3 regions of the Streptomyces sp. NPDC048507 genome follow, and region 3 is predicted to be linked to each of the others. Evidence: riboswitches for the same ligand, from Rfam matches in the RefSeq annotation. Region 3 holds a riboswitch; each other region holds the start of a gene.
The links. Region 3 has a riboswitch for cobalamin ahead of cobN (cobaltochelatase subunit CobN). Riboswitches for the same ligand answer to the same signal wherever they lie in the genome.
Positions count from the first base shown of each region.

Region 1: it holds a riboswitch for cobalamin, as region 3 does, so the genes downstream of both, ACGFXC_RS25715 (ribonucleoside-diphosphate reductase subunit alpha) here and cobN (cobaltochelatase subunit CobN) in region 3, are expected to answer to the same signal.
Region 2: it holds a riboswitch for cobalamin, as region 3 does, so the genes downstream of both, ACGFXC_RS02495 (CoA-acylating methylmalonate-semialdehyde dehydrogenase) here and cobN (cobaltochelatase subunit CobN) in region 3, are expected to answer to the same signal.

Region 1 covers NZ_JBICWZ010000010.1:82,147-92,579, forward strand. The annotation lists gene ACGFXC_RS25690 (extracellular solute-binding protein) at 1-24, opposite strand, end outside; gene ACGFXC_RS25695 (GntR family transcriptional regulator) at 320-1,084, shown strand; gene ACGFXC_RS25700 (carbon starvation CstA family protein) at 1,215-3,491, shown strand; gene ACGFXC_RS25705 (CstA-like transporter-associated (seleno)protein) at 3,488-3,685, shown strand; gene ACGFXC_RS25710 (GNAT family N-acetyltransferase) at 3,794-4,288, shown strand; cobalamin riboswitch at 4,346-4,476, shown strand; gene ACGFXC_RS25715 (ribonucleoside-diphosphate reductase subunit alpha) at 4,620-7,016, shown strand; gene ACGFXC_RS25720 (ribonucleotide-diphosphate reductase subunit beta) at 7,016-8,029, shown strand; gene def (peptide deformylase) at 8,114-8,749, opposite strand; gene ACGFXC_RS25730 (tetratricopeptide repeat protein) at 8,817-9,827, opposite strand; gene ACGFXC_RS25735 (HD-GYP domain-containing protein) at 9,932-10,433, opposite strand, start outside.
Region 2 covers NZ_JBICWZ010000001.1:528,843-539,275, reverse strand. The annotation lists gene mmsB (3-hydroxyisobutyrate dehydrogenase) at 1-262, opposite strand, end outside; gene ACGFXC_RS02505 (enoyl-CoA hydratase/isomerase family protein) at 259-1,344, opposite strand; gene ACGFXC_RS02500 (acyl-CoA dehydrogenase family protein) at 1,341-2,486, opposite strand; gene ACGFXC_RS02495 (CoA-acylating methylmalonate-semialdehyde dehydrogenase) at 2,492-3,991, opposite strand; cobalamin riboswitch at 4,183-4,368, opposite strand; gene ACGFXC_RS02490 (cobalamin-binding protein) at 4,417-5,337, shown strand; cobalamin riboswitch at 5,493-5,567, shown strand; partial or broken gene ACGFXC_RS02485 (ECF transporter S component) at 5,726-6,241, shown strand; gene ACGFXC_RS02480 (multidrug effflux MFS transporter) at 7,227-8,474, shown strand; partial or broken gene ACGFXC_RS02475 (transposase) at 8,660-9,426, opposite strand; partial or broken gene ACGFXC_RS02470 (DUF6221 family protein) at 9,522-9,749, shown strand; gene ACGFXC_RS02465 (hypothetical protein) at 9,908-10,433, shown strand, end outside.
Region 3 covers NZ_JBICWZ010000022.1:47,825-58,257, reverse strand. The annotation lists gene ACGFXC_RS34205 (hypothetical protein) at 1-106, shown strand, start outside; gene ACGFXC_RS34200 (precorrin-2 C(20)-methyltransferase) at 177-1,658, opposite strand; gene ACGFXC_RS34195 (precorrin-8X methylmutase) at 1,655-2,302, opposite strand; gene cobG (precorrin-3B synthase) at 2,307-3,587, opposite strand; cobalamin riboswitch at 3,853-4,010, shown strand; gene cobN (cobaltochelatase subunit CobN) at 4,043-7,657, shown strand; gene ACGFXC_RS34180 (hemerythrin domain-containing protein) at 7,677-8,150, shown strand; gene ACGFXC_RS34175 (hypothetical protein) at 8,844-8,996, opposite strand; gene ACGFXC_RS34170 (hypothetical protein) at 9,192-9,431, opposite strand; gene ACGFXC_RS34165 (hypothetical protein) at 10,051-10,433, opposite strand, start outside.

The sequences.
Region 1 (10,433 bases), on a different contig from region 3:
CGCCGCAATGAGCTTGCGCTTCACGCCACCCTCCTCAGGGGGATGCTGCCTGCAACTTCCCTCGCCCGCCGCGGTGACGTACGTACCAAGTACTGCCCGTGGGGCCGGGATCCGATCCATATTGGTTTAGACCAGTACCCGGAGCTTGGCCTAGACCTTTAGGGGTGTCAAGGGTCTAATGAGCGGGTGCTCGGTCCGTTATCGGACCGACACCTGGGGGAGGGAGGAGGCCTGTCCTCCCTCCCGTGTCACGATGTGACCGCACATATCGGAGGAGCCGGTGACGGCAGCGAAACTGGAGTCGGGAAGGCGGGCGGCGATGGCCACCGAAGGGGCGAGCGCGGAGCCGGAAGGCGGGGCGGCCACTCGCACGGCACGCGTGCCCAAGTACTACCGGCTCAAGCGGCACTTGCTCGACATGACCGAGACGCTCCCCCCGGGCACCCCCGTGCCGCCGGAGCGCACCCTCGCGGCCGAATTCGACACCTCCCGGACCACGGTCCGGCAAGCCCTCCAGGAGCTCGTCGTCGAGGGCCGCCTGGAGCGCATCCAGGGCAAGGGCACCTTCGTCGCGAAGCCGAAGGTCTCCCAGCCCCTGCAACTCTCCTCGTACACCGAGGACATGCGCGCCCAGGGCCTGGAGCCGACCTCCCAGCTCCTGGACATCGGCTACGTCACCGCCGACGACACCCTCGCCGGACTCCTGAAGATCACCACCGGCGGACGGGTCCTGCGCATCGAGCGGCTGCGGCTGGCCAGCGGCGAGCCCATGGCGATCGAGACCACGCACCTGTCGGCCAAGCGCTTCCCCGCGCTGCGCCGTTCGCTCGTCAAGTACACCTCCCTCTACACCGCCCTCGCCGAGGTGTACGACGTCCGCCTCGCGGAGGCCGAGGAGACCATCGAGACCTCGCTGGCCACCCCGCGCGAGGCCGGACTGCTCGGCACCGACGTCGGCCTGCCGATGCTGATGCTCTCGCGGCACTCGCTGGACGCCGACGGCGAACCGGTCGAATGGGTACGTTCGGTGTACCGCGGCGACCGTTACAAGTTCGTAGCCCGTCTCCAGAGGCCCGCCTTGTAGAAGACGGTTGACTCCCGTTCGACCCCCGGTGGACGCTCGTACCGCTATGCGGACGGGGGCTTACGTCCACCGGTCGGGCCCCCGTAGATTCCCTGCGCTTACGCAGATGATCAACGAGGGGACGAGGATCATGCCGGAACCGGAAGCAACAGGGACAGATCGGGCGCCAACCTCCGGGAACGCGGCGGGTCCAGGCGTCCGGCCTGGCTCGCCGTCCCCGTCGGGCGGCCCGTCGGATTCCCCGGCGAGCGGGCTCACCCCGCGCTCCATCGCCGTCTGGGTGGGCGTGGCCCTCGTCGGGGCCATCGGCTGGGGCGTGCTGGCGCTGTCCCGCGGCGAGGAGATCTCGGCCGCCTGGCTGCTCGCCGCCGCACTGGGCTCGTACGCCATCGGGTACCGCTTCTACGCGCGCTTCATCTCGGACCGCGTCCTGAAGCTGGACAAGACCCGGGCCACCCCCGCCGAACGCCTCGACAACGGTGTCGACTTCCACCCCACCGACCGTCGCGTGCTCTTCGGCCACCACTTCGCCGCCGTCGCCGGCGCGGGCCCGCTCGTCGGCCCGGTGCTCGCCGCGCAGATGGGCTACCTGCCGGGCACCATCTGGATCGTCGCGGGCGTCATCTTCGCCGGCGCCGTCCAGGACATGGTGACGCTCTTCTTCTCCACCCGCCGCGACGGGCGTTCGCTCGGCCAGATGGCCCGTGACGAGATCGGCCCGGTCGGCGGGGCCGCCGCCCTGCTGGCGGTCTTCGTCATCATGATCATCCTGCTGGCCGTGCTCGCCCTGGTCATCGTGGGCGCGCTGGCGCACTCGCCGTGGGGCGTCTTCTCCATCGGCATGACGATCCCGATCGCCCTCTTCATGGGCGTCTACCTGCGCGTCCTGCGACCGGGCCGGGTCACCGAGGTCTCCGTCATCGGCGTCGCCCTGCTGCTCCTCGCGATCGTGGCGGGCGGCTGGGTCGCGGAATCCTCCTGGGCGGAGTTCTTCACCCTGGAGAAGGAGACGCTGGTCATCTGGATGGTCGCGTACGGGTTCATCGCCTCGGTGCTGCCGGTGTGGCTGCTGCTCGCGCCGCGCGACTACCTCTCCACCTTCATGAAGGTGGGCACCATCGGCCTGATGGCGATCGGCGTGGTCATCGCGATGCCGACGCTGCGGATGCCCGCGGTCACCGACTTCGCCGCGCGCGGCGACGGCCCGGTCTTCGCCGGGTCGATGTTCCCCTTCGTCTTCATCACCATCGCGTGCGGGGCGCTGTCCGGCTTCCACGCCCTGGTCTCCTCCGGCACCACGCCGAAGATGATCCAGAAGGAGACCCAGGTCCGGGTCATCGGCTACGGCGCGATGCTCACCGAGTCCTTCGTCGCCATCATGGCCGTGATCGCCGCCTGCATCATCGAGCCCGGCCTCTTCTTCGCCGTCAACTCCCCCGCCGGCGTCATCGGCACCACCGTGCAGACCGCCTCCGAGGCCGTCACCCACTTCGGCTTCGCCATCAGCCCCGAAGCCCTGGCGCAGGCCGCCAAGGACGTCGAGGAGACCAGCCTGCTGTCCCGTACGGGCGGTGCGCCGACCTTCGCACTCGGGATGTCGGACATCTTCTCCTCCGTGATCGGCGGGTCCGGGATGAAGGCGTTCTGGTACCACTTCGCCATCATGTTCGAGGCCCTCTTCATCCTGACCACGGTCGACGCGGGCACCCGCGTCGGGCGCTTCATGCTCCAGGACACCCTGGGCAACGTGCACAAGTCCTTCAAGGACGTCAGCTGGAAGCCGGGCGTCTGGGCCGCGAGCGCGATCGTCGTCGGCGGCTGGGGCTACTTCCTGTGGGTCGGCGTCAAGGACCCGCTGGGCGGCATCAACCAGCTCTTCCCGCTGTTCGGCATCGCGAACCAGCTGCTCGCCGCCGTGGCCCTCGCCGTCTGCACCACGCTGCTGGTGAAGTCGGGCCGGCTCAAGTGGGCCTGGGTCACCGCCGTCCCGCTCGCGTGGGACGTGGCCGTCACCCTCACCGCGAGCTACCAGAAGGTCTTCTCCGAGGACGTCAAGGTCGGCTTCTTCGCACAGCGCGACAAGTACCAGGGCGGCATCGACGCCGGGAAGGTGCTGCCGCCCGCGAAGAACATGGACGAGATGCACACCGTGGTCACCAACGCCACGGTCGACGGCGTCCTGTCGGCGCTGTTCGCCGTACTGATCCTGATCGTGCTCGCGGACGCGGCCCGGACCTGCTTCAGGGCCGTCGCCGACCCGGGCTCGGTCAGGCTCTCCGAGGTCCCCTGGTCCGAGTCGAGGATCGTCGCCCCGGCCGGCCTGCTCGCGACCCCCGAGGAGAAGGCCGAGCTCGCCGCGGCCGGTCTCGACAGCGGCGGCGGCCGGGTCGGGGAGCCCGTCCGGTGAGCCGCGTCCGCGCGGCGCTGGCGAAGACGCGTCACTACGTACGGGAGTTCTCGGGCGAGGCCGCCTACGACCGCTACGTCGCCCACGCCCGCTCCCACGACCCGGACGCCGAGGTGCTGACCCGGCGGGCTTTCGAGCGGGCCCGCACCGACTCCCGCGAGGCCGACCCCCGCGAGGGCTTCCGCTGCTGCTGAACGCACGCCGCTGAACACACCGTCGCGCACGCACCGAAGGGCCGCCCCGACTCCCCCCGCGGGGAGCGGGCGGCCCTTCGCGCACAGCGGGGGTGCACACTCAAAGCCATGGACATCGAGATCCGGGCGGCCCTGCCCGCCGAATACGAAGAGCTGGGCGAGATCACCGCACGGGCGTACGTGGGCGACGGGCTGCTCGCCTCCGACGCCGCCTTCTACGCCGGCGTGCTGCGCGACGTGGCCCGGCGGGCCGCCGACGGCGAGGTGCTGGTGGCCGTCGCCGAGGACACCCTGCTGGGCGGTGTGACCTTCGCCCCTCCCGGCAGCCCGCTCGCCGACATCGCCGGGCCCGCCGAGGCCGAGTTCCGGATGCTGGCCGTCGACCGCGAGGCGCGCGGACGCGGCGCCGGCGAGGCCCTGGTGCGGGCCTGTCTGGCCCGCGCCCGCGAGCTCCAGGGGGTCACGCACCTGGTGCTCTCCACCCAGCGGGACATGCGGGTGGCCCAGCGGATCTACGCACGGCTCGGCTTCACCCGTACGCCCGAACGCGACTGGGCCCCCGTCCCGGGGCTGACGCTGCTCACGTACCGAGTGGAGCTGTGACACCACGCTGAGCGAGGCCCGACACTACATGTGGGGGCTACCGCATCCGGCCGCCCCCACATGTATGCTCATGCCTGCTGTCGCCGCAGGGGAATCCGGTGCGAATCCGGAACTGTCCCGCAACGGTATGAAGTGCACCCTTTCGTGCTCCGCAAGTCCGAGGACCTGCCGACAGCGCACCCGGCTCGACCGAACCGGGTGCCGACCACGTCCGGGCCTCGCGGTTGGGCCGGTGGACGCCATGCGGTGGGTACGCGTACCCGCCATGCCCGCATGCGCCCGCTCGCCCCGCCCCGCCGATGACCGGGCCGAGCGAGGGAGAGCTCCCCCCGTGACCATCGCGCCCGCCGCACCGCGCGCCGAGTCCGACCAGCCCGCAGCCGCATCCGAGGCCGGGGGCCCCGGGGCCGCGCTGCTGCGCACCCTCACCGAGCTGACGGCCGACCTCCCCGACACCGACCCGGGCCGGGTCGCCGCCGCCGCCCTGCGCGGCCGCAGCTCCGTCGCGGACGAGGCCGAACTGCGCGGGCTGGCCACCGAGGCCGCCGCGGGCCTGATCTCCGAGGACCCGGCGTACTCCCGCCTCGCCGCCCGGCTGCTCACGCTGGCCGTGGCCGACGAGGCCGCGGGCCAGGGGTCCGTCTCCTTCGCCGAGTCCGTCGCCGTCGGTCACCGCGAGGGCCTGATCGCCGACCGCACCGCCGACTTCGTCGCCCTGCACGCCGCCCGGCTCGACGCGCTGGTGGAGCACGCGCTCGCCGAGGGCGCGGACGACCGCTTCGGCTTCTTCGGCCTGCGCACCCTGCACAGCCGCTACCTGCTGCGCCACCCCATCACCCGTCAGGTGATCGAGACCCCGCAGTACTTCATGCTGCGCGTGGCGTGCGGCCTCGCGGAGAACGACTCGGTCCAGGCCGTCGAGGAAGTGGCCTCGCTCTACCGGCTGATGAGCCGCCTCGACTACCTGCCCTCCTCCCCCACGCTCTTCAACTCCGGCACCCGCCACCCGCAGATGTCCTCCTGCTACCTGCTGGACTCCCCGCTGGACGAGCTGGACTCGATCTACGACCGCTACCACCAGGTCGCGCGGCTGTCCAAGCACGCCGGCGGCATCGGCCTGTCGTACTCCCGCATCCGCGCCCGCGGTTCGCTGATCCGCGGCACCAACGGCCACTCCAACGGCATCGTGCCGTTCCTGAAGACCCTCGACGCGTCCGTCGCCGCCGTGAACCAGGGCGGCCGCCGCAAGGGCGCCGCCGCCGTCTACCTGGAGACCTGGCACGCGGACATCGAGGAGTTCCTGGAGCTGCGCGACAACACCGGCGAGGACCAGCGCCGTACGCACAACCTCAACCTCGCCCACTGGGTGCCGGACGAGTTCATGCGCCGCGTGAACGCCGACGGCCAGTGGTCGCTGTTCTCCCCGTCCGACGTGCCCGACCTGGTCGACCTGTGGGGCGACGCCTTCGACGCCGCCTACCGCAAGGCCGAGGCGGACGGCCTGGCCCGCAAGACCATGCCCGCCCGCGACCTGTACGGCCGGATGATGCGCACCCTCGCGCAGACCGGCCAGGGCTGGATGACCTTCAAGGACGCCTCCAACCGCACGGCGAACCAGACCGCCGAGCCGGGCACGGTCGTCCACTCCTCCAACCTCTGCACCGAGATCATCGAGGTCACCGACGACGGCGAGACCGCCGTCTGCAACCTGGGCTCCGTCAACATGGGCGCCTTCGTGGTGGACGGGCAGATCGACTGGGAGCGCCTGGACGAGACCGTCCGCACCGCGGTGACCTTCCTCGACCGCGTCGTGGACATCAACTTCTACCCGACCGAGCAGGCGGGCCGCTCCAACTCCCGCTGGCGTCCGGTGGGTCTGGGCGCGATGGGCCTGCAGGACGTCTTCTTCAAGCTGAAGATGCCCTTCGACTCCCCCGAGGCGAAGGCCCTGTCCACCAAGCTCTCCGAGCGCATCATGCTGGCCGCGTACGAGGCCTCCTGCGACCTCGCCGAGCGCAACGGCCCCCTCCCGGCCTGGGAGCGGACCCGCACCGCCCGCGGCGTCCTGCACCCCGACCACTTCGACGTCGAGCTGAACTGGCCCGAGCGCTGGGACGCCCTGCGCGCCCGGATCGCGAAGTCCGGCATGCGCAACTCCCTGCTGCTCGCCATCGCCCCGACGGCGACCATCGCCTCCATCGCGGGCGTGTACGAGTGCATCGAGCCGCAGGTCTCCAACCTCTTCAAGCGCGAAACCCTGTCGGGCGAGTTCCTCCAGGTCAACGGCTACCTGGTGGAGGAGCTCAAGCAGCTCGGCGTGTGGGACGCTCAGACCCGCGAGGCGCTGCGCGAGTCCAGCGGCTCCGTCCAGGGCTTCGGCTGGATCCCGGCCGAGGTGCGCGAGCTGTACCGCACGGCGTGGGAGATCCCCCAGCGCGGTCTGATCGACATGGCGGCGGCCCGTACGCCGTTCCTCGACCAGGCGCAGTCGCTGAACCTGTTCCTGGAGACGCCCACCATCGGCAAGCTCAGCTCGATGTACGCGTACGCCTGGAAGCAGGGTCTGAAGACCACGTACTACCTGCGCTCGCGCCCGGCGACGAAGATCGCCCGCGCCGCCTCCGGCAGTGCCGTGCCGGCCGCCGCCACCCCCCTCCCGCAGGCCGTCGACGCCGACGCCCTGGCCTGCTCCCTTGAGAACCCCGAGTCCTGCGAGGCCTGCCAGTAATGAGCTCCAACGCCAAGAACCTGCTCGACCCGGGCTTCGAACTGACCCTGCGCCCCATGCGCTACCCGGACTTCTACGAGCGCTACCGGGACGCGATCAAGAACACGTGGACCGTCGAGGAGGTCGACCTCCACTCGGACGTCGCCGACCTCGCCAAGCTGACTCCCGCCGAGCAGCACATGATCGGCCGTCTGGTCGCGTTCTTCGCCACCGGTGACTCGATCGTCTCGAACAACCTGGTGCTGACGCTCTACAAGCACATCAACTCCCCGGAGGCGCGCCTGTACCTGTCGCGCCAGCTGTTCGAGGAGGCCGTGCACGTCCAGTTCTACCTGACGCTGCTCGACACCTACCTGCCCGACCCGGACGACCGCGCGGCGGCCTTCGACGCGGTCGAGGAGATCCCCTCGATCCGCGAGAAGGCGCAGTTCTGCTTCCGCTGGATGGATTCGGTCGAGAAGATCGACCGGCTGGAGACGAAGGCCGACCGCCGCCGCTTCCTGCTGAACCTGATCTGCTTCGCCGCCTGCATCGAGGGCCTCTTCTTCTACGGCGCCTTCGCGTACGTGTACTGGTTCCGCTCGCGCGGCCTGCTGCACGGTCTGGCCACCGGCACCAACTGGGTGTTCCGCGACGAGACCATGCACATGAACTTCGCGTTCGAGGTCGTCGACACCGTCCGCAAGGAGGAGCCGGAGCTCTTCGACGACGCGCTCCAGCAGCAGGTCACCGACATGCTGAAGGAGGCCGTGGAGGCGGAGCTGCAGTTCGGCCGCGACCTGTGCGGTGACGGCCTGCCGGGCATGAACACCGAGTCGATGCGCGAGTACCTGGAGTGCGTCGCGGACCAGCGTCTGGTCCGCCTCGGCTTCCCGGCGGTCTACGGCTCGCAGAACCCGTTCTCCTTCATGGAGCTCCAGGGCGTCCAGGAGCTCACGAACTTCTTCGAGCGCCGCCCGTCGGCCTACCAGGTCGCGGTCGAGGGCACCGTCGACCTGGACGAGGACTTCTAGCCCGCCCGCGCCACGGCGAAGGCCCCGCTCCGGATTCCGGGGCGGGGCCTTCGCGCGTGCGTACGGGCCTGCGGGGTCCGCGGATCAGGCGTTCGGGACGACCTCGTAGCGCGGGGTGCCCTCGTCCATCTGCCGCAGCGCGTCCTTGCGGTCGCGCTTGGAGAGCCGGTCGATGTACAGGTACCCGTACAGGTGGTCCGTCTCGTGCTGGAGGCAGCGCGCGAAGTAGCCGGTGCCGCGGACCTTGATCGGGTTGCCGAGCGCGTCCTGGCCGGTCACCTCGGCGTAGTCCGGGCGGGCCAGCGAGGCGTAGGCGGTCGGCACCGAGAGGCAGCCCTCGTTCGAGTCGTCCAGCACCCGCCCGGCGGCCGGCAGCTCCACCAGCTTCGGGTTGACCACGACACCGGTGTGCCGCTTGCCGTCGTCGTCCGGGCAGTCGTAGACGAAGACCTTGGCGTCCACCCCGATCTGGTTCGCGGCCAGGCCCACGCCCTCGGCGGTCTTCTGGCTCGCGAACATGTCGTCGATCAGCTGCGCCAGCTCCTCGCCGAACTCGGTGACGTCCTTGCACTCCCGGTGCAGCACCGGGTTGCCGACCACCGTGATGGGGCGGGACGTTCCGCGCTCGCGGTGGGCGAGCTCGCGCGCCTCACAGCCCTCGGTGTCCACGACGTAACCCTCGTCATCGACCGGGACCACCTGGTTCTCCTGCTGCGCCATGTCCGCCGTACGCCTTCCGTAGATTCGCCGAGCCACCGATGTGACCGGTACAGCCTACGGCCCGGGCTCAGCAGACTTCTTCGAGATCCCGCCACTCGCGGCTGTCGGGGCTGTCCGCGACCCAGCCGTCGAGCAGCCCGCGCACCAGACCGGCCGGGGCCGCGATGCCGCATTCGCGCTCGGGCACCCACAGGGAGCCCGAGCCGGCCGTCCGGTGGCCGAGCGGGCCGGGGTGGCCCGGTTCGCTGTGGTCGTGCGGGTCGAGGTGGTCCCCCTCGCCCTCGCCGCTGGGCATCTCGCTCTCCGAGCAGGTCCGGCACAGCAGCCGTACCGACGAGGACCAGTCCTCGGCGGCGAAGCCGGCGTCGGAGGCCAGCTGCTCCAGGGCGTCGCGGTCGGCCTCGGTGGCCGCCTCCAGCAGCACCACCCAGGTCGGCACCGGGGAGGGCGCCCACAGCTCGATCTCGTCGAAGACCGGGTACGAGGGTCCGGCGGCGGTGATCCGCTCGCCGTGCGGAACGCCGTCGTGCAGGACGACCTCGCCCCAGCGGCGCCCCGAGGAGGGCAGCGGGATGGACAGGACCTCCATCCGGGCCGGATCGAGCCTGCGGCCCCACACGACCTCGGCCTCCCCCTCCGGGGACAGCCGCACGGCGGCGCTGCCGAGCTCCATGCCGACCGGCTCTCCGCCGTGCCGGCCGTGGTGGGAGGCCGCGCCGTGCGGGTCGCCGGGCACCTTCAGCCCGTACGCCTGCCAGGCCCGGCGGGCCAGCGGCCAGTCCTGCAGGGCGGTCGCCGCGATCCCGACGTTCCACCAGTCCGGGGCGCCGGTCTCGCGGTCCAGCAGGGCCACGGCGCGCAGCCCGGCGGCCCGCGCCTGCTCCCAGTCGTGCCGGAACTTGTGCAGCAGGGCCAGGTTGAACCAGGACTCGGACAGCCAGGGCTCCAGATCGGCCGCCCTGGTCAGCAGCGCTCCCGCGTCCTCGTACCGACCGTCGCCGATCAGCGTGAACGCGCGGTCGGTGGCCTGCCGCCACGAGGCGGAGGGCCGATGCCGTACCTTCCCGAAGATCCTCACGATTCCCGCCTGCCGGTCCAACGGTGCAGCCTCACGGACACCCTCACGGACACTCCTACTGCATCCAACCATGCCCGCTCGGACGGCCGCTCACTACCCATGGGTTACCCCGGCGGAACGGGAACGACTCCGGCCCGCCCGCCGCTGGCCAGAACCCTCGCCAGACACTCCACGACCTCCGGCTGGTAGTCGTGCCCGGTGCCCAGCCGCAGCTGTTCCAGGGCGGCGAGTGAGCCGCCCGGGTGACGGCTCCCGCCGGCCAGGTCGTCGTACGCGTTCACGGCCCGCACGATGCGGGCGGCGACGGGCTGGTCCCGGTACGGCTCGGCCTGCCGCTCCACGATGACCGCGACCTCCGCGGGCACCCCGGTCTGGCGGGCCACCTCGCCGCCGAGCCCCGCGATCCGGCGCGCCTCCTCGGCGGGCAGCCCGGCGGTGGCCCCCGAGGGCACGGGGTCGACCAGCGAGAGCTGGCCGATGTCGTGCATCAGGGCGGCGTACTCCAGCACCGTGAGCTCCCGCTCCGAGAGCCCCAGCTCCCGCCCCACGGCGCAGCTGAGGGCGGCGACCCGGCGGGAGTGCCCCGGCGGGGTGCAACCGGCGATC
Region 2 (10,433 bases), on a different contig from region 3:
CGGGACGGGCTGCGGCCAGCAGGCCCTGCTCGCCGTAGAGGGCCAGGACGTGGCGGCCCGCGGGCAGCATGGTGACGACCACGTCGGCTTCCGCGGCCGCCTCGGCCGCGGAGGCCGCCGCCTCGGCCCCGGCGCGGACCGAGGCCGCGAGCAGGTCGGGGACGAGGTCGAAGCCGAGGACGCGGTGGCCGGCCCTGACGAGGCTGGCGGCCATCGGCCCGCCCATGTGGCCGAGCCCGATGAATGCGACGGTACTGCTCACCAGACGACCTCCTGTGACGATGCGGGCGCGACGAGCCGGAGCCCGTTCGCGCCCCGCGGGGCGAAGAACCGGTCCACGTCCGCGTCGGTGACGTCCTCCAGCGTGGCCGGGGACCAGTGCGGATCGCGGTCCTTGTCGATGACCTGGGCGCGGATGCCCTCGACCAGGTCGGGAGAGGACAGGGCCGCGCAGGAGACGCGGTACTCCTGTTCCAGCACCCGCTCCAGCGGTCCGAGCCGGCGGACCCGGCGCAGCGCGGCCAGGGTGACCTTGACGGCGGTCGGGGACTTGGCGAGCAGGGTGTCCGCGGCGTCCTTCGCGGTGGGTACCCCCGCCGCCAGCAGCCGCGCGACGATCTCCTCGGCGGAGTCGGCGGCGTAGCAGTGGTCGATCCACTCCCCGGCGGAAGCCAGGCTCCCGGCCGGTGGCTCTGCCACGTGCCGTTCCAGGGCGGTGCGTACGGAGTCCACGGCCAGGTCCCGGGCCAGGGCGGGCAGCGCCGACGCCGGTACGAAGTGGTCGGCGAGCCCGCACAGCAGCGCGTCGGCGGCGCCGACGGGGGCGCCGGTGAGCGCCAGGTGGGTGCCGAGTTCCCCCGGGGCCAGGGCGAGCAGGTACGTACCGCCGACGTCGGGGACGAAGCCGATGCCGGTCTCGGGCATGGCGACCTCGGAGCGTTCGGTGACGACCCGGACGCTGCCGTGGGCGGAGACGCCGACTCCGCCGCCCATGACGATGCCGTCCATGAGGGCGACGTACGGCTTGGGGTAGCGGGCGATCAGCGCGTTGAGCCGGTACTCGTCCCGCCAGAAGTCCGCCGAGGCGGTGCCGCCGGTGCGGGCGTCCTCGTGGATCGCGCGGATGTCGCCGCCCGCGCACAGGCCCCGGCCACCGGCGCCGTCGATGACGACCACGTCGACGGCGGGATCCTCGGCCCAGGCCGTCAGGGCCTGCTCGATACGGAGCACCATCGGGTGGCTGAGGGCGTTCAGCGCCCTGGGGCGGTTGAGGGTGATGTACGCGGCGTGGCCCTCGGTGCGCAGGAGGACGTGGTCTCGCTCTTCGGGGGTTTCGTTGCTCATCGCAGGGTCTCCGTGAGTCCGCGCGCGACGATCACGCGCATGACCTCGTTCGTGCCTTCCAGGATCTGGTGGACCCGCAGGTCCCGGACGATCTTCTCGATGCCGTACTCGCTCAGGTAGCCGTAGCCTCCGTGGAGCTGGAGGGCCGCGTCGGCCACCGCGTACCCGGTGTCGGTGGCGAAGCGCTTGGCCATCGCGCAGAGCTGCGGGGCCAGCGGATCGCCCGTGTCCAGGGCTTCCGCCGCCTGCCGCACCAGTGCGCGCGCGGCGGCCAGCTCGGTGGCCATGTCGGCGAGCCGGAACTGGAGGGCCTGGGCGTCCAGCAGCCGGGTGCCGAAGGCCTCGCGCGTGGCGAGGTACGACAGGCTGCGGTCGAGGGCGCTCCGCGCTCCGCCGAGCGAGCAGGCGGCGATGCCGAGCCGGCCGCCGTTGAGGCCGTTCATGGCGATGCGGAAGCCGTCGCCTTCCGCGCCGAGCCGCCGGTCGGCGGGGACGCGGACCCCGTCGAGGACCACCTGGCGGGTGGGCTGGGCGTTCCAGCCCATCTTCCGCTCGTTGGGCCCGAAGGAGACTCCCGGGTCCTCGCGCCGGACGACGAAGGCCGAGACCCCGCCCGGGCCCGGATCGCCGGTCCGGGCCATGACCACGTACACGTCCGAGGCGCCGGCACCGGAGATGAACTGCTTGACCCCGGAGAGCACGTAGTGGTCGCCCTGGCGTTCGGCGCGGGTGCGCAGCGCGGCGGCGTCCGAGCCCGCGCCCGGTTCGGTCAGGCAGTAACTGCCCAGGGTCGCCGCCGAGCAGAGGCCGGGCAGCCAGCGGGCGCGCTGGCCCTCGTCCCCGTACCGGTCGATCATCCAGGCGACCATGTTGTGGATGGAGAGGTAGCCGGCGATGGACGGGCAGCCGGTGGCGAGGGTCTCGAAGACGAGCACGCCGTCGCTGCGGGAGAGGCCGGAACCGCCGTGTTCCTCCCGGACGTACACGCCGGCGAGACCGAGTGCGGCCGCCCGGCGGATGACGTCGACGGGGAAGTGCTTGTCCTGGTCCCAGGCCAGGGCATGGGGGGCGAGCTGCTCCTGGGCGAAGTCGAGGGTGACCTCGGCGAGGGCGAGCTGGTCCGCGGTGAGGGTGGTGGTCACGGCGCTCACCCCATCGTCGGGATGGTGAAGCTCGCGCCCTCCTTGACCCCGGAGGGCCAGCGCGAGGTGACGGTCTTGGTGCGGGTGTAGAAGCGGATCGAGTCCGGGCCGTGCTGGCCCAGGTCGCCGAAGCCGGAACGCTTCCAGCCGCCGAAGGTGTGGTAGGCGACGGGCACCGGGATGGGCACGTTGACGCCGACCATGCCGGCGCCCACCCGGCGGGTGAACTCGCGGGCCGTGTCTCCGTCGCGGGTGAAGATGGCCACGCCGTTGCCGTACGGGTGCTCGGTGGGCAGGCGCAGCGCCTCCTCGAAGTCCGCGGCGCGGACCACCGACAGGACGGGGCCGAAGATCTCCTCGCGGTAGATCCGCATCTGCGGGGAGACGCGGTCGAAGAGGGTGGCGCCGGCGAAGAAGCCGTTCTCGTGGCCCTCCAGGGTGAAGCCGCGTCCGTCGACGACGAGTTCGGCTCCCTCGCTCGCGCCGATGTCGACGTAGCGGCGGACCCGGTCGAGGGCGTCCTGGCTGACCAGGGGGCCGAAGTCGGCCTCGGGGTCGTCGCAGCGGCCGATCCTCAGCGTGCCGATGCGCTCCTTGAGCGCGGCGACCAGCCGGTCGCCCGTCTCCTCGCCCACGGGTACGGCGACGGCGATGGCCATGCAGCGCTCGCCCGCCGAGCCGTAGCCAGCGCCGATGAGCGCCTCGACGGCCTGGTCGATGTCGGCGTCGGGCATCACGATCATGTGGTTCTTGGCACCGCCGAAGCACTGGGCGCGCTTGCCGTGGGCCGCGGCGGTCGCGTAGATGTGCGCGGCGATCGGCGTCGAGCCGACGAAGCCGAGCGCCTGCACGCGGGGGTCTTCGAGGAGGGTGTCGACGGACTCCTTGCCGCCGTTGACGACGTTCAGTACGCCCGGCGGCAGCCCGGCCTCCAGGAACAGTTCCGCAAGGCGCAGCGGTACGGAGGGATCGCGTTCGGACGGCTTGAGGATGAACGCGTTTCCGCAGGCCAGGGCCGGTGCGGCCTGCCAGAGCGGGATCATCGCGGGGAAGTTGAAAGGGGTGATCCCGGCGACCACGCCGAGCGGCGAGCGCAGCGAGTGGACGTCGATGCCGGTGCCGGCGTTGTCGGTGAACTCGCCCTTGAGCAGGTGCGGGATCCCGGCGGCGAACTCGACGACTTCCAGCCCGCGTTGGAGGTCGCCGTGGGCGTCGGCGACGGTCTTGCCGTGCTCGGCGGACAGCATGCGGGCCAGGTCCTCCCGCTCACCCTCGACGAGCCGGAGGAAGCGCAGCAGTACGCGGGCCCGGCGCTGCGGGTTCCACTGCCCCCAATCGGCCTGTGCCTCCTCGGCGTTGGCGATGGCGGCTTCGGTGTCGGCGCGCCCCGCAAGGGGGACCCGGGCCTGCACCGCGCCGGTGTTGGGGTCGTACACGTCGGCGAAGAGCCCGGACGTGCCGGTGGTGTGTTTTCCGCCGATGAAATGGGTGAGTTCACGGACCATGGGTGCCTGCTCTCGTCAGGTTGGATCCGGGGATGGCACGGCGAACCGGCGGACGGCACCCGGGTGGGGGTGCGCCGCTGCGGAAACCGTGAGAACTACGAGCGCGCGGAAGTGGTGTGCGCGTGCTCCGCCGGATCACCAGGGTCGTGGGTACAAACCGGTGCCATGCGTGTCTGCTCCATCCTCGTGGACAACACGGAACAATCCGCGGCCGGTATCCTGACTCCCGGATCCCCGCGCGCCGCCCGCCTTCCCGACAGCCCTCGTCGGTGGCGTGTGGATGGCAGCACACTCCCCGGTCACAGTGGCGGGACCGTGCCGGTTTCACACCGGCTTCCCTGCACCGCGGACCTTGTGCCACGAACATATAGTTGGACGTCCTAGTAAGTCCAGACCCGTCGCTCGGGCGGGCCTAGAGTCGCCGTATGCGCATCGTCTCCCTGCTCCCGGCGGCCACGGACATCGTGGCGGACCTCGGACTCGCCGCCGACCTGGTCGGACGCACTCACGAATGCGACTGGCCGCCGGCCGTCGTCGCCTCCGTACCCGTCGTCACCCGCGCCGAATTCGACGCGGACGCACTCAGCAGCCGGGAGATCTCCGCCGCGGTCGGTGGCGCGGCGCACAGCGGCTCATCGCTCTACACCCTGGACACGGAGGCACTGGCCGCGCTCGCACCTGACGTCCTGCTCACCCAGGACCTCTGCCGGGTCTGCGCCGTCTCCTACGAGAGCGTCACCCGGGCCGTGCGCGTCACGGACGCCGGACCCCGCGTCCTGAGCCTGGAACCGAAGACCCTGGACGACGTGCTGGACTGCCTCGTCACCGTGGGCGCCCTGCTGGGAGTCCGGGAAACGGCCGAGCGACGGCGCGCGGAGCTGCTCGGCCGGCTCGCCCGGGTCCGGCGCGCCGTGGCCGGCCGACCGAGGCCGCGGGTGGTGGCCGTCGAGTGGCTCGACCCGCTGTGGCCGGCCGGCCACTGGGTACCGGAGCAGATCACGCACGCAGGCGGGAACCCGCTGCTGGCCGCGCCCGGGGAGCACACCGAGCCGATGACGTGGGACGCGGTGCGCGCCGCGCGCCCGGACGTCCTCCTGGTGCTGCCGTGCGGCTTCCCGCCCGCACGGACCCTGACCGAAATCAGCCTGCTCACCGCACTCCCGGGGTGGGAGGAACTGCCCGCCGTACGGGCGGGCGAGGTGTGGGTGCTGGACGGCCCGGCCTACTTCAACCGGCCGGGCCCGCGCGTGGTCCGGGGTGCCGAAGTCCTCGCCCACGTGCTGCACGGGGCGCCGGCCGGAGACCCGGTGACCGAGGCGGAGGCGCGCCGCCTGGGCCGGACGTAGCAGTGCTTCCCGTGCCACACGGCCCGCCGGAACGCAGCGGGTGGGTCGCCCGGTCAGCTTGCGCGATCCGCTTCCGGCGCATGCCGACCAGACCGTACGATGCGTTCTGCTCCGGCCCGTACGGCGGGGCCCACAACCGAATGCGCGCACAACTGGGGGAAGCCGGTGGGAATCCGGCGCTGACCTGCAACCGTGAGCGGGGCCGAACGGCACCGTGAGTCGGAGTACCCGGTGTGCGATGCGTACTGCTTCTCACTGTCATGGTCTGCAGCGCGAAGCCTCCACGCCGGGTCTGAGTCCCCTGCCCCTTTCCTATGGAAACGAGCAGGGGACGGGGTGCGTGCGCGGAGGGACCGTCGGCTCGGACCCGTCGCTCCTCTCCGGAAGCCTCGTCCTCGCCGGCCGCGTCTACGGCCCCGGCTTCGGCTTCACCCTGGGCTGCACCTCCCTCTTCGCTTCCTCCCTCATCACGGGCGGGGTCGGGCCCTGGATGCCGTACCAGATGTTCGGCTGCGCCTTCGTCGGCATGCTCGCCGACTTCCTCCCGAAGGCCTCCGGCCGCAAGGAGGTCGCTCTCCTCGCCGTCTACGGCTCCCTCTCCGGCTACCTCTTCGGCTTCCTCCTCAGCCTCTCCTTCTGGCCCTTCTCCCTCGACCCCAACAGCTCCATCGCCTACCTCCCCGGCCTCCCCTTCACCGAGCAGTTCCACCGCTACCTCGCCTTCGACCTGGCCACCTCCCTCGGCTGGGACACCGGCCGCGCCGTCACCAACCTCATCTGCATCTGTCTGGCCGGCCCGGCCGTCCTCACTGTCCTCCGCCGCGCCGCCCGCAAAGCCCGCTTCCAGGCCCCGGTCCGCTTCGCTCCCCGTAGAGCGGCGGATCAGGCCCCAGGCACAAAGACACCGGATGGACCGGGCACGCCGCCCGGTCCCCCTTCGCGAACCGCCCCACCGAATCGGCCCCCTCGGCCGCACCTCACCGGCCCCGTCCGCCCTGCACGTTGCCCGTCCTGCTGTCCCACAGGCGCAACCACGGAAGACGAGCCGGTCCTGGCCATCGTCTGCGCGTCGGTAGAGCCAGGTGGTTCCCGCCGGCACGCGGCCCGCGAAATAGGCAGCCGGGTGCAGCGCGGGGACTCGCCGCAGTTCGAACCGGTGCTGGGAAAAGGTCCGGGTGCCCCGGCCCGGACCGGGCCGACCACGTGTCCGTCCCGACCGGGTCCGCGCGGACAAGGCACACGCCTGCCGCAGGAACCGCGCCTACCTACGCCGCCGCGGTATCCGCTGCACCAGTACCGACAAGGCCGCCCAGGCCGACAACCGCCGGAAGCGAGGCGCGCGGGGTGGCCGACCACCGAGCTTCGATCCCGTCGACCACCGTCAGCGTCACGCAGTCGAGTGCGGCATCAACCGGCTGAAGGGGAACCGCAGCGTCGCCACGCTCCGACAAGCCAGCGGTCCGCCATGAAGCAATTGTTCTCATCGCCGCTCTCGAAGAGTGGCTCTAGCTCGACGCGGTATCGATCTGTTTGGATGAGTGAGCGCAGGCGGCCCTGAGGGCCCTTCTGGCGCCCCAGGTGACAAAAGGCCTATCCCCCCTACTTGGATGCGTCGATAGGCTCTTAGGTGTCTACTCAGGGCTTCACGGGTTTCTGGTTCCGCGAGGACGAGAAAGTGAGGCCGGCGAGTCACTCGGGGGTCCGTCCGGGCCGCTGGCAGCTCCTCTGACGTCTTTGCGTCCGCCGGTCAGGGGTCTCCGTCGGCCTTCGGCGGCCTACGGCTCCAGGGCGCCGCCGAGGGCTTGCGCGAGCCCCTGGAAGGCGCCTGAGCTGGGCAAACAGCACTAGATTCGATGTCGCCCCCACCCTCTTCCACCAAGGAGTGATCCTTGCCCAGCCCTGCGCAGAAAGCGGCTGTTCCCGCCACCGACAGCGCTTCCGCGACGTCCTCAACGCGCCCGCTGATCTTCCTGGTCCTGGCCGCGCTGACCGCCCTGCCGTCACTGTCGTCCGACATCTACCTGCCTGCTCTCCCCGATGTGGCCGGCACCTTCACCACCACCGCGGTCGTCGTCCAGCTCACCCTTACCTCCTGCCTGATCGGCATGGCACTCGGCCAGCTCGTCGTCGGCCCCCTCTCCGACCGCCTCGGCCGCCGCCGCCCCCTCCTAGCCGGGATGGCCCTCTACACCGCCGCCTCAATCGCCTGCGCGCTGGCTCCCAGCGCAGGCGCGCTGGTCGGACTGCGCTTCGTTCAGGGCGTGGCCGGCGCCGCCGGCATCGTGATAGCCCGCGCAATCATCCGCGACCTCTACCAGGGCGTGAAGATCGCCCAGGTCTTCTCCACGCTCATGCTCATCTCCGGCGTCGCCCCGGTCGTCGCCCCGCTCTTCGGCGCCCAGCTCCTGCACGTCACCGACTGGCGCGGCATCTTCGCCGTTCTCGCCGTCCTCGGCCTGGTGGTCGCCGCCGCGATCGCGTTCGGCCTGCCCGAGACCCTTCCCGCAGCCGCGCGCCGCACCCGGGGCATGGGCCTGGCACAGATGAGGGGCCTGCTGGCCGACCGCGTCTTCACCGGCTGCCTGATCGCCGCCGGCGGCGCGTTCGGCGCGTTCTTCGCCTACCTCGCCGCCTCCCCCTTCGTCCTGCAGGACCTCTACGGCGCCAGCCCCCAGACCTACGCCCTGCTCTTCGGCCTGAACGCCGCCGGCATGGTCGCCACCGGCCAGCTCAACGGCCGCATCCTGGTCCGCCGCTTCCCCGTCCACACCATCGTCACCGCCGGACTCGGCCTCCTGCTGCTGGCGAGCCTTGCGATGCTCGCCCTCGCCACCGGCCTGCTCGGGCACCCTGGTCTCCCGGCCGTCTGCGCGGTGCTGTTCCTCCTCGTCTCCAGCCTCGGCCTGCTCATCGGCAACGCCAACGCCCTGGCCATGAACCGCACCGCACACGCCGCCGGCGCCGCCTCCGCCCTCCTGGGCTCCTCCAGCTTCCTCATCGGCGCCCTCGTCTCCCCCCTGGCCGGCCTCACCACCAGCGCCGCCCCCATGGCCCTCATCCAGACCCTCACAGCAGCACTCGCCCTCACCTGCTTCACCACTCTCACCCGAGGCCACCACACACCCGAGCCGAAGTAGGCCACCCCAGCGACACGACGAAAAACCGACACCCGTGGGCCCCGGCATCTGCCGGGGCCCACGCCATCGCACAACAAACGTCCGGCAGCAGCGCGCAAACGCCGATTTCGCAACACGCCCCAAGGGTTGTCCCGCACCTGATCTTCTGGCCGCCTCAGACATGGTTGGCCGCTGTGCCCGCTGCCCTATCCGGCGAGTGCGAGGTTGTGCATGCGGTCGCTGCCGAGCATGGCGTGATGGACGCCGTCGCCTTTGAGGAGGCAGTCGCGGAGGATCTTCCAGGTCTTCATGCGGGCGAAGACGTGCTCGACGCGGGCGCGGACCTGCTTGTGGGACTTGTTGTGCGCCTGCTTCCACTCGGGCAGTTCTTCGCCTTTGCAGCGTCGGTGGGGCATGACAAGTCCGGTGCCCGGATAGCCGCCGTCGGCGATCGTCATAGTTTTGCCGACGGCGGCTTTGGCGCCGGATTCCTCCCATGCCCTGCAATCGTTGCGGTTGCCGGCCAGCGGCCGGCCGACCGCAACGACCAGGCGCGTGTCGGCGTCGATGACGACCTGGTGGTTGGTGGAGTACCTGTAGTTCCTGGACTGCGCGGCAATGGTGTGGTCCCGGGTGGGAACCAGGGTGCCGTCCACGATGAGCACGGTGTCCTTCGCGAACCGCTTGCGGGGCTGGAGCGCGAGCATCGGCCCGAGGTCGTCGATGATGCGGTCCGCCGCCGACTTCGACACCCCGAACAGCGGGGCGAGCTGCCGCATGGTCAGGTTCGTGCGCCAGCAGGCCGCGACCAACAGGGCCCGGTCCTCCAGCGGAAGACTCCACGCCGGCCCCTGCGGACCGCGTCCGCCCCCTCGCGCCGCAGCACCGTCACCAGCTTCCCGAACTGCCGCGAGCTCAGCCCGGTGAACGGGGATATCCAAGACGGCTCCGACGCCGTGATCACACCAGCCACAGCAAGGTCATCCCAGTCGCCCGCCTGCCGCCCGGGTCCTGCCCTCAGCACGGAAATCAGGCGACCGGGCCTGGCGCATCATCCAGGAAGACCCCATGAGCCAAGACCTTATGACCTTCCTCCACGCACGGCTGGACGAGGAGGCAGACCTGGCCCGACACTGCGACGATGACGACTGCGGGGAGTGGACCGCTCACAGGCACACCGTCGACTTCTGCCAAGTAGAACTCTCCGGCTTCCATCCCACGATCGCCCTGCACGTCGCGCTGCACGACCCGGCTCGCATGCTGCGGAAGGTTGAAGCCAAGCGGCGCGTGCTCGCCCGCCATGCACATGCACTCAGTCCTGCCACGGGCGACCCCGAACTACCGTGGGACAACCGCGATGACTGCTCCCATTCCATGAAGCCGCGCAGCGGCTCTGCACCCACTGCCGCTGGCCGCTACCCGTTGACAGCCCCGTCCTTCCCCTGGGAGCAGCCGTGGCCACGGTCTCGACCCTCGCCCTTTGGGCCGACCTCGAAGACGATTCACAGGAAGACATCAACGAAGAGCGCGATGCCGCAGCGGCGCTCGCGACCGGTGAGTTCCTGTCGCCCGCGTCGGATGACGACGGCGTCAGCGAGGACGACCAGAACGACAAGTTCGAACGCTACGAACGTACCTGTGGGATTCGCACCCACCGATACGAGCACTGGCGTCGACTCCACACCTACCTGGTGGAGAGCAACAAGGCAGTCTCCGAGTTCCCGTTCCTCGCCCCTTGGGCTGCGGATCTGCAGCGGCGCTTTCTCCCCGCCCTCGAAGCGGAACGGCGCGCCTTCGCCGCCCTGGTCCAGCCCACCTCTCTGCTCGAAGCCTCAGCCGTACGGCTCCTACCCAAGCCAGAATTCACTGCCGAGCCCGATTACGCTGGTTTGGGCGTCGATGCACGGCGTACGTTCCAGCGTGTCTGGTTCGACTGGAGCCGCAGGGCCACGTGGTCGTGGAGCCGCCTGGAAGAACACG
Region 3 (10,433 bases):
GCAGGACGATTCGCCCCCGGCCGGCGTGCTCTCGTGGCAGCTGCTCACCCTGGAGCCGCAGGAGGTGCAGGGCTGCGCCGACGTCCTGACGGGCTGCGCGGGCTGACGCCCCGCGGCCCGGGGCGGGCCGGGGGGCGTCGGCCGCCGGTCACGCGCCGCGGCTCACCGGCGGCGGCTCAGGGGTAGCGGCGCGGGGTCCAGGTCACCCTCGACCCGTCGGGCCGCTCGGTGACGCGGGTCTGCGAGGAGCCGACCAGCAGGATCGTGCGCATGTCGACCTCTTCGGGCTCCAGCGCGTCCAGGGTGACGATCCGCACCGACTGGCCCGGCCCGCCCACGTCCCGGGCGACGACCACCGGGGTCTGCGGCGAACGCAGCGTGAGCAGCAGCTCCTTGGCCTGCGCCACCTGCCAGGTCCGGCTGCGCGAGCCCGGGTTGTAGAGGGCGAGCACCAGGTCGGCGGCGGCCGCCGCCCGCAGCCGCTCCGCGATGACCTCCCACGGCTTGAGCCGGTCGGACAGCGAGACGGTGGCGTAGTCGTGGCCCAGCGGGGCCCCGGCCGCGGCGGCCGCCGCGTTGGCCGCCGTCACCCCCGGCAGGACCCGTACGGGCACGTCCGCGTACTCCGGCTGCCCGGCGACCTCCAGGACGGCGGTGGCCATGGCGAAGACCCCGGGGTCACCGCCGGAGACCACGGCCACCCGCTTGCCGCGCCGGGCCAGGTCGAGGGCGAACTCGGCCCGTTCGGACTCCACCTTGTTGTCGGAGCCGTGCCGCACCTGTCCGGGCCGCACGGGCACCCGGTCCAGGTAGGTCGTGTAGCCGACCAGCACCTCCGCGTCGGCCAGTACCCGCCGGGTCTCGGCGGTCAGCCACAGCGGCCCGGCGGGGCCGGTGCCGACGACCGCGACCTCCCCGGGGCCGGGGGGCACGCTGCCCGGGTTGCCGATCCGGCTGGGCACCACCGCGACGGCGAAGTACGGCACGCTGTCCGGGTCGGTGTCGGCCAGGACGCCGGTGCGCTCGCCCTCCATCGTGGCGCGCTCCACGTAGCGGGCCTCGGGCAGCCGGCCGCTGGCCTCCATCGCCCGCCGCACGGCGGGGAAGGTGCGTCCGAGCTTCATGACGACGGCCGAGTCGGTGGCGGCGAGCCGGGCCGTGAGCTCCTCCTCGGAGAGGGTGCCGGGCAGGATCGTCAGCACCTCCTCGCCCTCGACGAGCGGGGTGCCGAGCCGGGCGGCGGCGGCGCTGACCGAGGTGACGCCGGGGATGACCTCGGTCGGGTACCGGTCCGCGAGCCGCTTGTGCATGTGCATGTACGAGCTGTAGAAGAGCGGATCGCCCTCCGCGAGGACGGCCACGGTGCGCCCGGCGTCCAGGTGGGCGGCGAGGCGGGCGGAGGCGGCCTCGTAGAACTCCTCCATCGCGCCCTGGTAGCCGCCGGGGTGGTCGGTGGTCTCGGTGGTGACCGGGTAGACCAGCGGTTCCTCGATGTGGTCGGGACGCAGGTGCCCGGCCGCGATCGAGCGGGCGATGGAACGCCCGTGCCGGGCGCTGTGGTAGGCGACCACGTCGGCTCCGGCGATGGCCTCGACGGCCCGCAGGGTCATCAGGGAGGGATCGCCGGGCCCGAGCCCGACGCCGTACAGCTTGCTCATTCTTCCTCGCTCGCGATCGCGTTGACGGCGGCGGCCGCGATGGCGCTGCCACCGCGCCGGCCGCGCACGATCAGGTGGTCCAGGCCCGAGGGGTGGGCGGCGAGCGCGTCCTTGGACTCGGCGGCGCCGATGAATCCGACGGGCACGCCGATCACGGCGGCGGGGCGCGCGGCGCCCTCCTCGATCATCTCCAGGAGCCTGAACAGCGCGGTGGGCGCGTTGCCGACGGCGATTACGGACCCCTCCAGCAGGCCGCGGTCGCGCCAGACTTCGAGGGCGGCGGCGCTGCGCGTGGTGCCCATCTTCGCGGCGAGTTCCGGCACGGCCGGGTCGGAGAGCGTGCAGATCACCTCGTTGGCCGCGGGCAGCCGCTTGCGGGTGACGCCGCTGGCGACCATCTGTACGTCGCACAGGACGGGCGCCCCCGCGGCGAGCGCGGCACGCGCCCGCAGCACGACCTCCGGGGTGTAGCCGAGGTCCCCGGGCAGGTCGGTCATCCCACAGGCGTGAATCATGCGCACCGCGACCTGGGCGACGGAGGCGGGCAGCCCGGAGAGGTCCGCCTCGGCGCGGATCGTGGCAAAGGACTGCCGGTAGATCGCGGCGCCGTCCTTCTCGTACTCGAACACGGTGTACTCGCTCATTTCTTCACTGGATGGTGCTGCGGGCGGCCGTGAGGACCGCCGCCAGATCTGGGTGCCGGGCCGTTTCGGCGGCGCGCCCGGGCGCGGAGACCTCGTACCCCTGCGGGGTGGCGACGAGGTCCACCCAGGCGGCGGCGCGCGGGTGCCCGCAGCGGCGCTCGCATCCGGACCAGTGCACGGGCAGCGGTCCGGGCGTGCTGCGCACCAGGGCCCGTGCGTCGGCGCGCACGTCGGCCCGGGACTTGGCGCAACCGGGCCGTCCAGTGCAGGCGGTGACGGACCGCCAGGGATCCGCGGCGTCGGTGACGAGACCGGCGTCGGCGAGAACTGCCAGGGCCCGGGCGGCCGTTGGTCCGGTCAGTCCGGGGACGACGACTCCGCGCCAGGGGGTCAGCCGCAGCCGGCCGCCGATCCCGGCCAGCGTCCGCCACTGCGCGCTGGTGAGGCGGCCGAGCGGCGCGAGCACGGACAGCGCGGCGCGCCCGTCCGCGCCGGCCACCAGGCCCGGCTCGGGGCCGTCGCCGGGCGGGGGCACGGGCGCGCCCTCGATCCGGCCCGCGATCCCGCAGGACTCCAGCCGGCCCAGCAACCACTCCGGTTCCAGGGCGTGTTCGGGGGGCAGTTCGCTCACCCGCCAGGCCCGCGTACCGGCGGCCCGGGCGGCGTCGAGGAAGTACCGGGCGGCGACGAGGGCGGCCCGGGGGGCGTCCCGCGCCCCGACCCGGACCCCCTGCCGCGCTCCGGCCGTCGACACCAGGGCCCCGCCGTCGGGGCGGGCGACCACGACGACGTCACCGGCGAGGGCGGCCACGTCCCCGCGGCCGTCGTCGAGGGCGAACAGGAAGCGGCCCGAGAGCCCGGCCGCGGCCGGATCCGCGCACAGCAGCCCGTCCAGCTCGGCGACCCAGCCCGACACGTCCGGCAGACCGGATCCGTCCAGGCCGGTCAGCGGCGAGACGACGATGTTGCGGACCCGCTCGTGCGAGGGCGCGGGCAGCAGCCCGGCCCGCTCCAGCACCCCGGCCAGCTCGCCGCCGCAGCCCGCGCCGAGTCCGCGCAGCTGCGCGTTGCCACGGGAGGTGAGGTCGATGTGCCCGTCCCCGAGCCGGTCCGCGGCGTCGGCCAGCAGCAGGGCGGCCGCGCCGTCGAGGAGCCCGCCGGGGATCCGCACGCGCGCCAGGTGGCCGTCGTCCGCCGCGTGCAGGCGCAGGGCGCCCGGGCAGGCGTCACCGCGTTCCCGTATGACGGGTTCGTCCCGCGACACGGCGGAGGGGGGCTGGGGCATGGCCGCGAGCATACCCACGATTCCCCGCCCCCGGCCTGTGTCCGACGCCACCCTCCCGGCCCCCGCCGCCGGGGCGGCGGCCGCCCCGGCGGGCCTCTCCCGCGGCCCGCCCCGCCGGCGTTTGGCGCACCGGGCCCGGGGCAGGGTCCCGGGGGCGCCCCCGCCCGGCGATGCCCGGCCGGCGGCCGCCACGATGCCCGGACCACCCCCGGACGAGACCACCACGGCGCCGGACCACCCCCACTCCCGGCCAGGGACGACGCCGCCTAAGATGACCTTCCGACGGGCCGTTCGGCCCGTCATCGCCGAGGACGGCGACATGGGAGGAAGCCCGGTGAGATTCCGGCGCGGTCCCGCCACTGTGAACCCCGCGGAGCGATCGGCGGGGTGAGTCAGGAACTCCCGTCGTCCTCACTGCCCGGGGCGCGGAAACCCCGAGGAAGGCCTGCCGCCGCATGATCCTGCTGCTGTCGACGTCCGACACCGATCTGCTGAGCGCTCGCGCCGCCGCGGACGGCCCCGTCCCGTACCGGTTCGCGAACCCCTCCCGCCTCCCCCTCGACGACCTCCCCGGTCTCCTCGACGGCGTCGACCTGGTCGTCGTACGCCTCCTCGGCGGCCTGCGCGCCTGGCAGGAGGGCCTCGATCTGCTGCTGGCCGCCGGCCAGCACCGCCCGGTCGTCGTCCTGACCGGCGAACAGGCCCCGGACGCCCAGCTGATGGAGGCCTCCACCGTCCCCATCGGCATCGCGGCGGAAGCGCACGGCTACCTCGCGCACGGCGGCCCCGCCAACCTCGGCCAGCTGGCCCGCTTCCTCTCGGACACGGTGCTGCTCACCGGCCACGGCTTCGAACCCCCGGCCGCCTCCCCCACCTGGGGCCACCTGGACCGCCCGGCCTCCGCGGCGGACGGCCCGCGCGTCGCGCTGCTCTACTACCGCGCGCACCAGATGAGCGGCAACACCGCCTTCGTGCACGCCCTGTGCGACGCCGTCGAGGCCAAGGGCGGCCACCCCCTCCCCCTCTACGTCTCCTCCCTGCGCACCCCGGAGCCGGAGCTGCTGGCCGAGCTGGCGGGGGTCGACGCGGTCGTCACCACCGTCCTGGCCGCGGGCGGCACCCGCCCGGCCACCGCCTCCGCGGGCGGCGACGACGAGTCCTGGGACGCGGGCGCCCTCGCCTCGCTCGGCGTACCGATCCTCCAGGCCCTGTGCCTGACCGGCTCCCGCGCGAACTGGGAGGAGAACGACGAGGGCCTGTCCCCCCTCGACGCCGCCACCCAGGTCGCGGTCCCGGAGTTCGACGGCCGCCTGATCACGGTGCCGTTCTCCTTCAAGGAGATCGACGAGGACGGCCTGCCCGCCTACGTCGCCGACCCCGAGCGGGCCGCCCGCGTCGCAGGCATCGCGGTGCGCCACGCCCGGCTGCGCCACATCGACCGCCGCGACAAGAAGATCGCCCTCGTCCTGTCGGCATACCCCACCAAGCACTCCCGCATCGGCAACGCGGTCGGCCTCGACACCCCCGCGAGCGCCGTGGAACTGCTGCGCACCCTCATCGCGGGCGGCTACGACTTCGGCCCGGCGGACGGCATCCCGGGCCTGGTCTCGGGCGACGGGGACGAGCTGATCCGCGCCCTGATCGAGGCGGGCGGCCACGACCAGGACTGGCTGACGGAAGAGCAGCTGGCCCGCAACCCGGTCCGCATCCCGGCGGCCGACTACCGCCGCTGGTTCGCCGAGCTGCCCGCCGAGCTGCGCGCGAGCGTCGAGGAGCACTGGGGCGAGGCCCCCGGCAACATGTTCGTGGACCGCTCCTCGAACCCCGAGGGCGACATCGTGCTCGCGGCCCTGCGCCGCGGGAACCTCCTGATCCTCATCCAGCCCCCGCGCGGCTTCGGCGAGAACCCGATCGCGATCTACCACGACCCGGACCTGCCGCCCTCGCACCACTACCTGGCCGCCTACCGGTGGATCCAGGCGCGCGCGCAGGACGGCGGCTTCGGCGCCGACGCGATGATCCACCTGGGCAAGCACGGCAACCTCGAATGGCTGCCGGGCAAGAACGCCGGCCTCTCCGCCTCCTGCGCCCCGGACGCCGCCCTCGGCGACCTCCCGCTGATCTACCCCTTCCTCGTCAACGACCCCGGCGAGGGCACCCAGGCCAAGCGCCGCGTGCACGCCACCCTGGTCGACCACCTCGTGCCGCCGATGGCGCGCGCGGAGTCGTACGGGGACATCGCCCGCCTGGAACAGCACCTGGACGAGTACGCGCAGATCAGCGCGATGGACCCGTCGAAGCTCCCGGCGATCCGCGCGCAGATCTGGACCCTGATCCAGGCGGCGAAGCTCGACCACGACCTCGGCCTCGAAGAGCGCCCGGACGACGACGGCTTCGACGACTTCCTCCTGCACGTCGACGGCTGGCTGTGCGAGGTCAAGGACGCGCAGATCCGCGACGGCCTGCACGTCCTCGGCGGCGCCCCGACCGGTGAGGCCCGCGTCAACCTGGTCCTCGCGATCCTGCGCGCCCGCCAGATCTGGGGCGGCACGACGGCCCTGCCCGGCCTGCGCGAGGCCCTCGGGCTGGACGAGTCCGCCGCCACCCGCACCGCGGCCGACGAGGTCGAGGCGACGGCCCGCGCCCTGGTCCAGGCGATGGAGGAGGCGAACTGGTCCCCGGAGGCGGTCCCCGCGGTCGCCGCCGGCCACCCCCGGGCCGTCGCGGACGTCCTCGCCTTCGCCGCCCACGAGGTCGTGCCCCGCCTGGCCGGCACCACGGACGAGATCGCCCACGTGGTCACCGCCCTGGACGGCGGCTTCGTCCCGGCCGGGCCGTCCGGCTCCCCGCTGCGCGGCCTGGTCAACGTCCTGCCGACCGGCCGCAACTTCTACTCGGTCGACCCCAAGGCCGTCCCCTCCCGCCTGGCGTGGGAGACGGGCCAGGCCCTGGCGGACTCGCTCCTGACCCGCTACCGCACCGACAACGGCGGCGAATGGCCCGCCTCGGTCGGCCTGTCCCTGTGGGGCACCAGCGCGATGCGCACCTCCGGCGACGACGTCGCCGAGGCCCTGGCCCTGCTCGGCGTCCGCCCGGTCTGGGACGAGGCCTCGCGCCGCGTCACGGGCATCGAGGCGATCCCCCTCACCGAGCTCGCCCGCCCCCGCATCGACGTCACCCTGCGCATCTCGGGCTTCTTCCGCGACGCCTTCCCGCACGTCATCGGCCTCCTGGACGACGCGGTCCGGCTGGCGGCCTCGCTGGACGAGCCCGCCGCGCAGAACCACGTACGCGCCCACGCCCAGGCGGACCTGGCCGAGCACGGCGACGAACGCAAGGCCACCACCCGCATCTTCGGCTCCCGCCCGGGCACCTACGGCGCGGGCATCCTCCAGCTGATCGACTCCCGCGACTGGCGCACCGACGCCGACCTGGCGGAGGTCTACACGGTGTGGGGCGGCTACGCCTACGGCCGCGGCCTGGAGGGCCGTCCGGCCCGCACCGAGATGGAGACGGCGTACAAGCGGATCACGGTGGCGGCGAAGAACACCGACACCCGCGAGCACGACATCGCGGACTCCGACGACTACTTCCAGTACCACGGCGGCATGGTCGCCACGGTCCGCGCCCTGCGCGGCACGGCCCCCGAGGCCTACATCGGCGACTCCACCCGGCCCGAGACGGTCAAGACCCGCACCCTGGTCGAGGAGACGTCCCGGGTCTTCCGGGCCCGCGTGGTCAACCCGAAGTGGATCGAGGCGATGCGCCGCCACGGCTACAAGGGCGCCTTCGAACTGGCGGCGACGGTCGACTACCTCTTCGGCTACGACGCCACGACGGGCGTGGTCGCGGACTGGATGTACGACAAGCTGACGGAAACGTACGTCCTGGACCCGGTCAACCGCGCCTTCCTGGAGCAGGCCAACCCCTGGGCCCTGCACGGCATCGCGGAGCGCCTCCTGGAGGCCGAGTCCCGCGGCATGTGGGAGAAGCCGGACCCCCAGATCCTCGAAGCCCTGCGCCAGGTCTACCTGGACACGGAGGGCAACCTGGAGGGCGACTCCGCCTGACGGCGCCACACTGGACGGCATGTGCCACTACTGCGGCTGCCGCCAGATCCCGCTGCTCAAGGAGTTCATCGCCGAGCACGAGGCGGTGACGAACGCGGCCGGCGACGCCCTGCGCGCCCTGGACGCGGGTGACCTCCGGCAGGCCGCGGCCCTGCTCGACACGATGGAGGCCGTCCTCCTCGCCCACTGGAAGGGCGAGGAGGACGGCCTCTTCGCCGTCATGGGCCAGGACCCCGAGTACGCGCCCCACATCGAAGCCCTCGTCCGGGAACACCGCACCCTGGCCGCCTTCCTGGCGACGGCGGACCTGACCTCGCCTAACGACGTCGCGGAATTCCGCGAGGCGGTGGCGGAGCTGCACCACCACATCGCCAAGGAGGAGGACGGCCTCTTCCCCGCCTCCCTCACGGCCCTGACGGCCGACGACTGGGACGCCGCCATCGCCGCCTGGCGCACCGCCCACCCCCACACCCCCCTCCACCCCCCGGGCTGACCCTCCCCCGACACCCGGACCACCCCACTCCCGCGGCCAGGTGCGCCATTGAGTCCGCCCAAGCCTCCAGCACCCTCGATGGCGCCTGTATTGCGCCCTCGGCATCGATACTCACCGAGATCAGGCCCGGTGTTGTGCCGCCGGAACGTGCTGCGGAGGGCGGCTCACCCCGCTGACGCTGGCGTACACCGACTCCGGCCTCAAGTCCCCCTTGAAACACGCCGTCCGCGACAACGAGATCGCCGGCAAAGTCCACACCGGCAACCGCGTCGATTCGAACCGCTCACGGCAGGTGAAACCCGCCGATTCCTCGCTGCCGCCGGCGATGGCCGCCTGTCGGCGCTGTACGAATTCACCCTCCGCACCGGCCTACGCAAAGGCGAACTCCTCGGCGCGGGCGCCGCCAGTATCCGCCGCACGCTCCAGCGCACCCGGGCCGGCGGACTCACCGCCCTACCCACCAAAACCCGAGCCTCCGAACGACGCATCGCCCTTCCGAGCGATTGCATCCGCTCGTAAAGGAACACCGGGAGGTACAGGAAGGAGCACGAGAGACCACAGCGGAGGACGCGAGGAACAGGGGCCTCGACTTCGGCACGCAGACAGGAGGGCCGATCGATCCGGAGAACCTCAATCGCAGCTTCCGCGCCCTCCTCGACCGGACAGGGCTCCGCCGCATCCAATTTCACCAACCTATGTCACTCCCTGGAGCAGGGCGTCGAACTCATCGTAAGCAAGGAACTCCTCGGCCACGCCCACATCGGCGTCACCGCCACCGTCTACGCCCACGTCCAATCCCGCCTCCAGCGCAACGCCATCGGCCTTCTTCGTCTCGCCCTCCAGCACACCGACGAGACCAACAAGCACGCCAACGGCCGCGTGGCACTTCCACCCTGTGCGGCACCCATCCACTGGCGTTGCCGTCATCTAGTGCCGTCAGACACCCCAGTACACGTCAGAGGCCCCACCGGAAACGAACCAGTGGGACCTCTGATACTCCCCGCATGACTGAAGGGATGGCGATTTCAATCTAGAGGACGACTATTCTCGGGTCGCAACCTCAAGAAAATACGCGGCGGCGCGCCGTAGCGAAACTTCCAATGCCGCCATCCCCTCACTCTTGCGCCATTCCACGGAGCCCGTCTCGCATTCCTGCCATGCCCGAATATAAGCATCCTCGACATCGGCAACATCGAACATCAATCCATCCAGAAGCTCGTCCGGTATCCCACCTTTCACACTCGGGTCAAGGATCCGATCGTCCATGTCGGCCCTGGCCACCAATACCTCTCCAACACGCCTAAGATGAATTGCGCCAACGTTTGCGCTGAGCATTATTTCGGATAGAGTCCGCAGGCCCAGATCTGGGGTATACACGCAGATAGGACCTCCTACCGTTCCTGATCACAGTCCGCATTTCCCGGAAGACTCCGACCGCATCCGCGCCGGCCAGTCCCTCCCGCCTGCAGAATACCCACACAGTATGTGACGCAGTTACTGCGAGAACCGTAAGGTCCGAGGTTGGTGCCGATCGATCCCTGCGCCGCATCGTAGGCGGCTTCCGAATTGGGAAGATAAAAAGACCGCCGCAAGGTGCCTGGCCCCATATCGACCACGAACGCCTCACCCCCCACATCGGCGTCGCTGCCAGCGTCTACGCCCACGTCCGACTCCGCCTGCAACGCCAAGCCATCGATGCTTTGGGCCACGCCCTCGGCCCCACCGACGACGACCCCGAAGATCCGCCCGCCGCAGCCGTCGTTCGCTGACGTTGCCGTCAGCTACTGCCGTCAAGACGCCCAGAAGCCCCGCCGAGCACACGCTCGGCGGGGCTTCAAAGCTGCAAACTCAATTCAGGGATGACTCTTAGTCGAACAGGAAGGAGCGGAGTAGGCGAGTCCTATCCGACAATCTCCGCATAGACCACATCGTAGGACTCAGGGTCCATTGAGAGTCGCCCCTGACTGTCAACCGAGAAGGCCCCCCGATCGTAGCAAGCGCGGAATACAGAAATCATCTGCTCGATGCTTTCAAATTCGATTTCTGTCGGCTCTCCAACTAGGATGCCGGCGACCCTTGGGTTTTCGTTGGAGACCCATACGGCGGCATAGATATCACCACTTGGGCCGCCGAGAATGGGAATCCACTTCGGACCGAGGATGGGGTCGCCATCATGCCCCCCTTTCATCTCAACGGCCTCGCGGAGAGAGAGCGGACTGTACCCGGGAATCAGATTTACGTCATCCTGAGTCTGTCCTTCATGGAGCGCCACCCCATTGCACC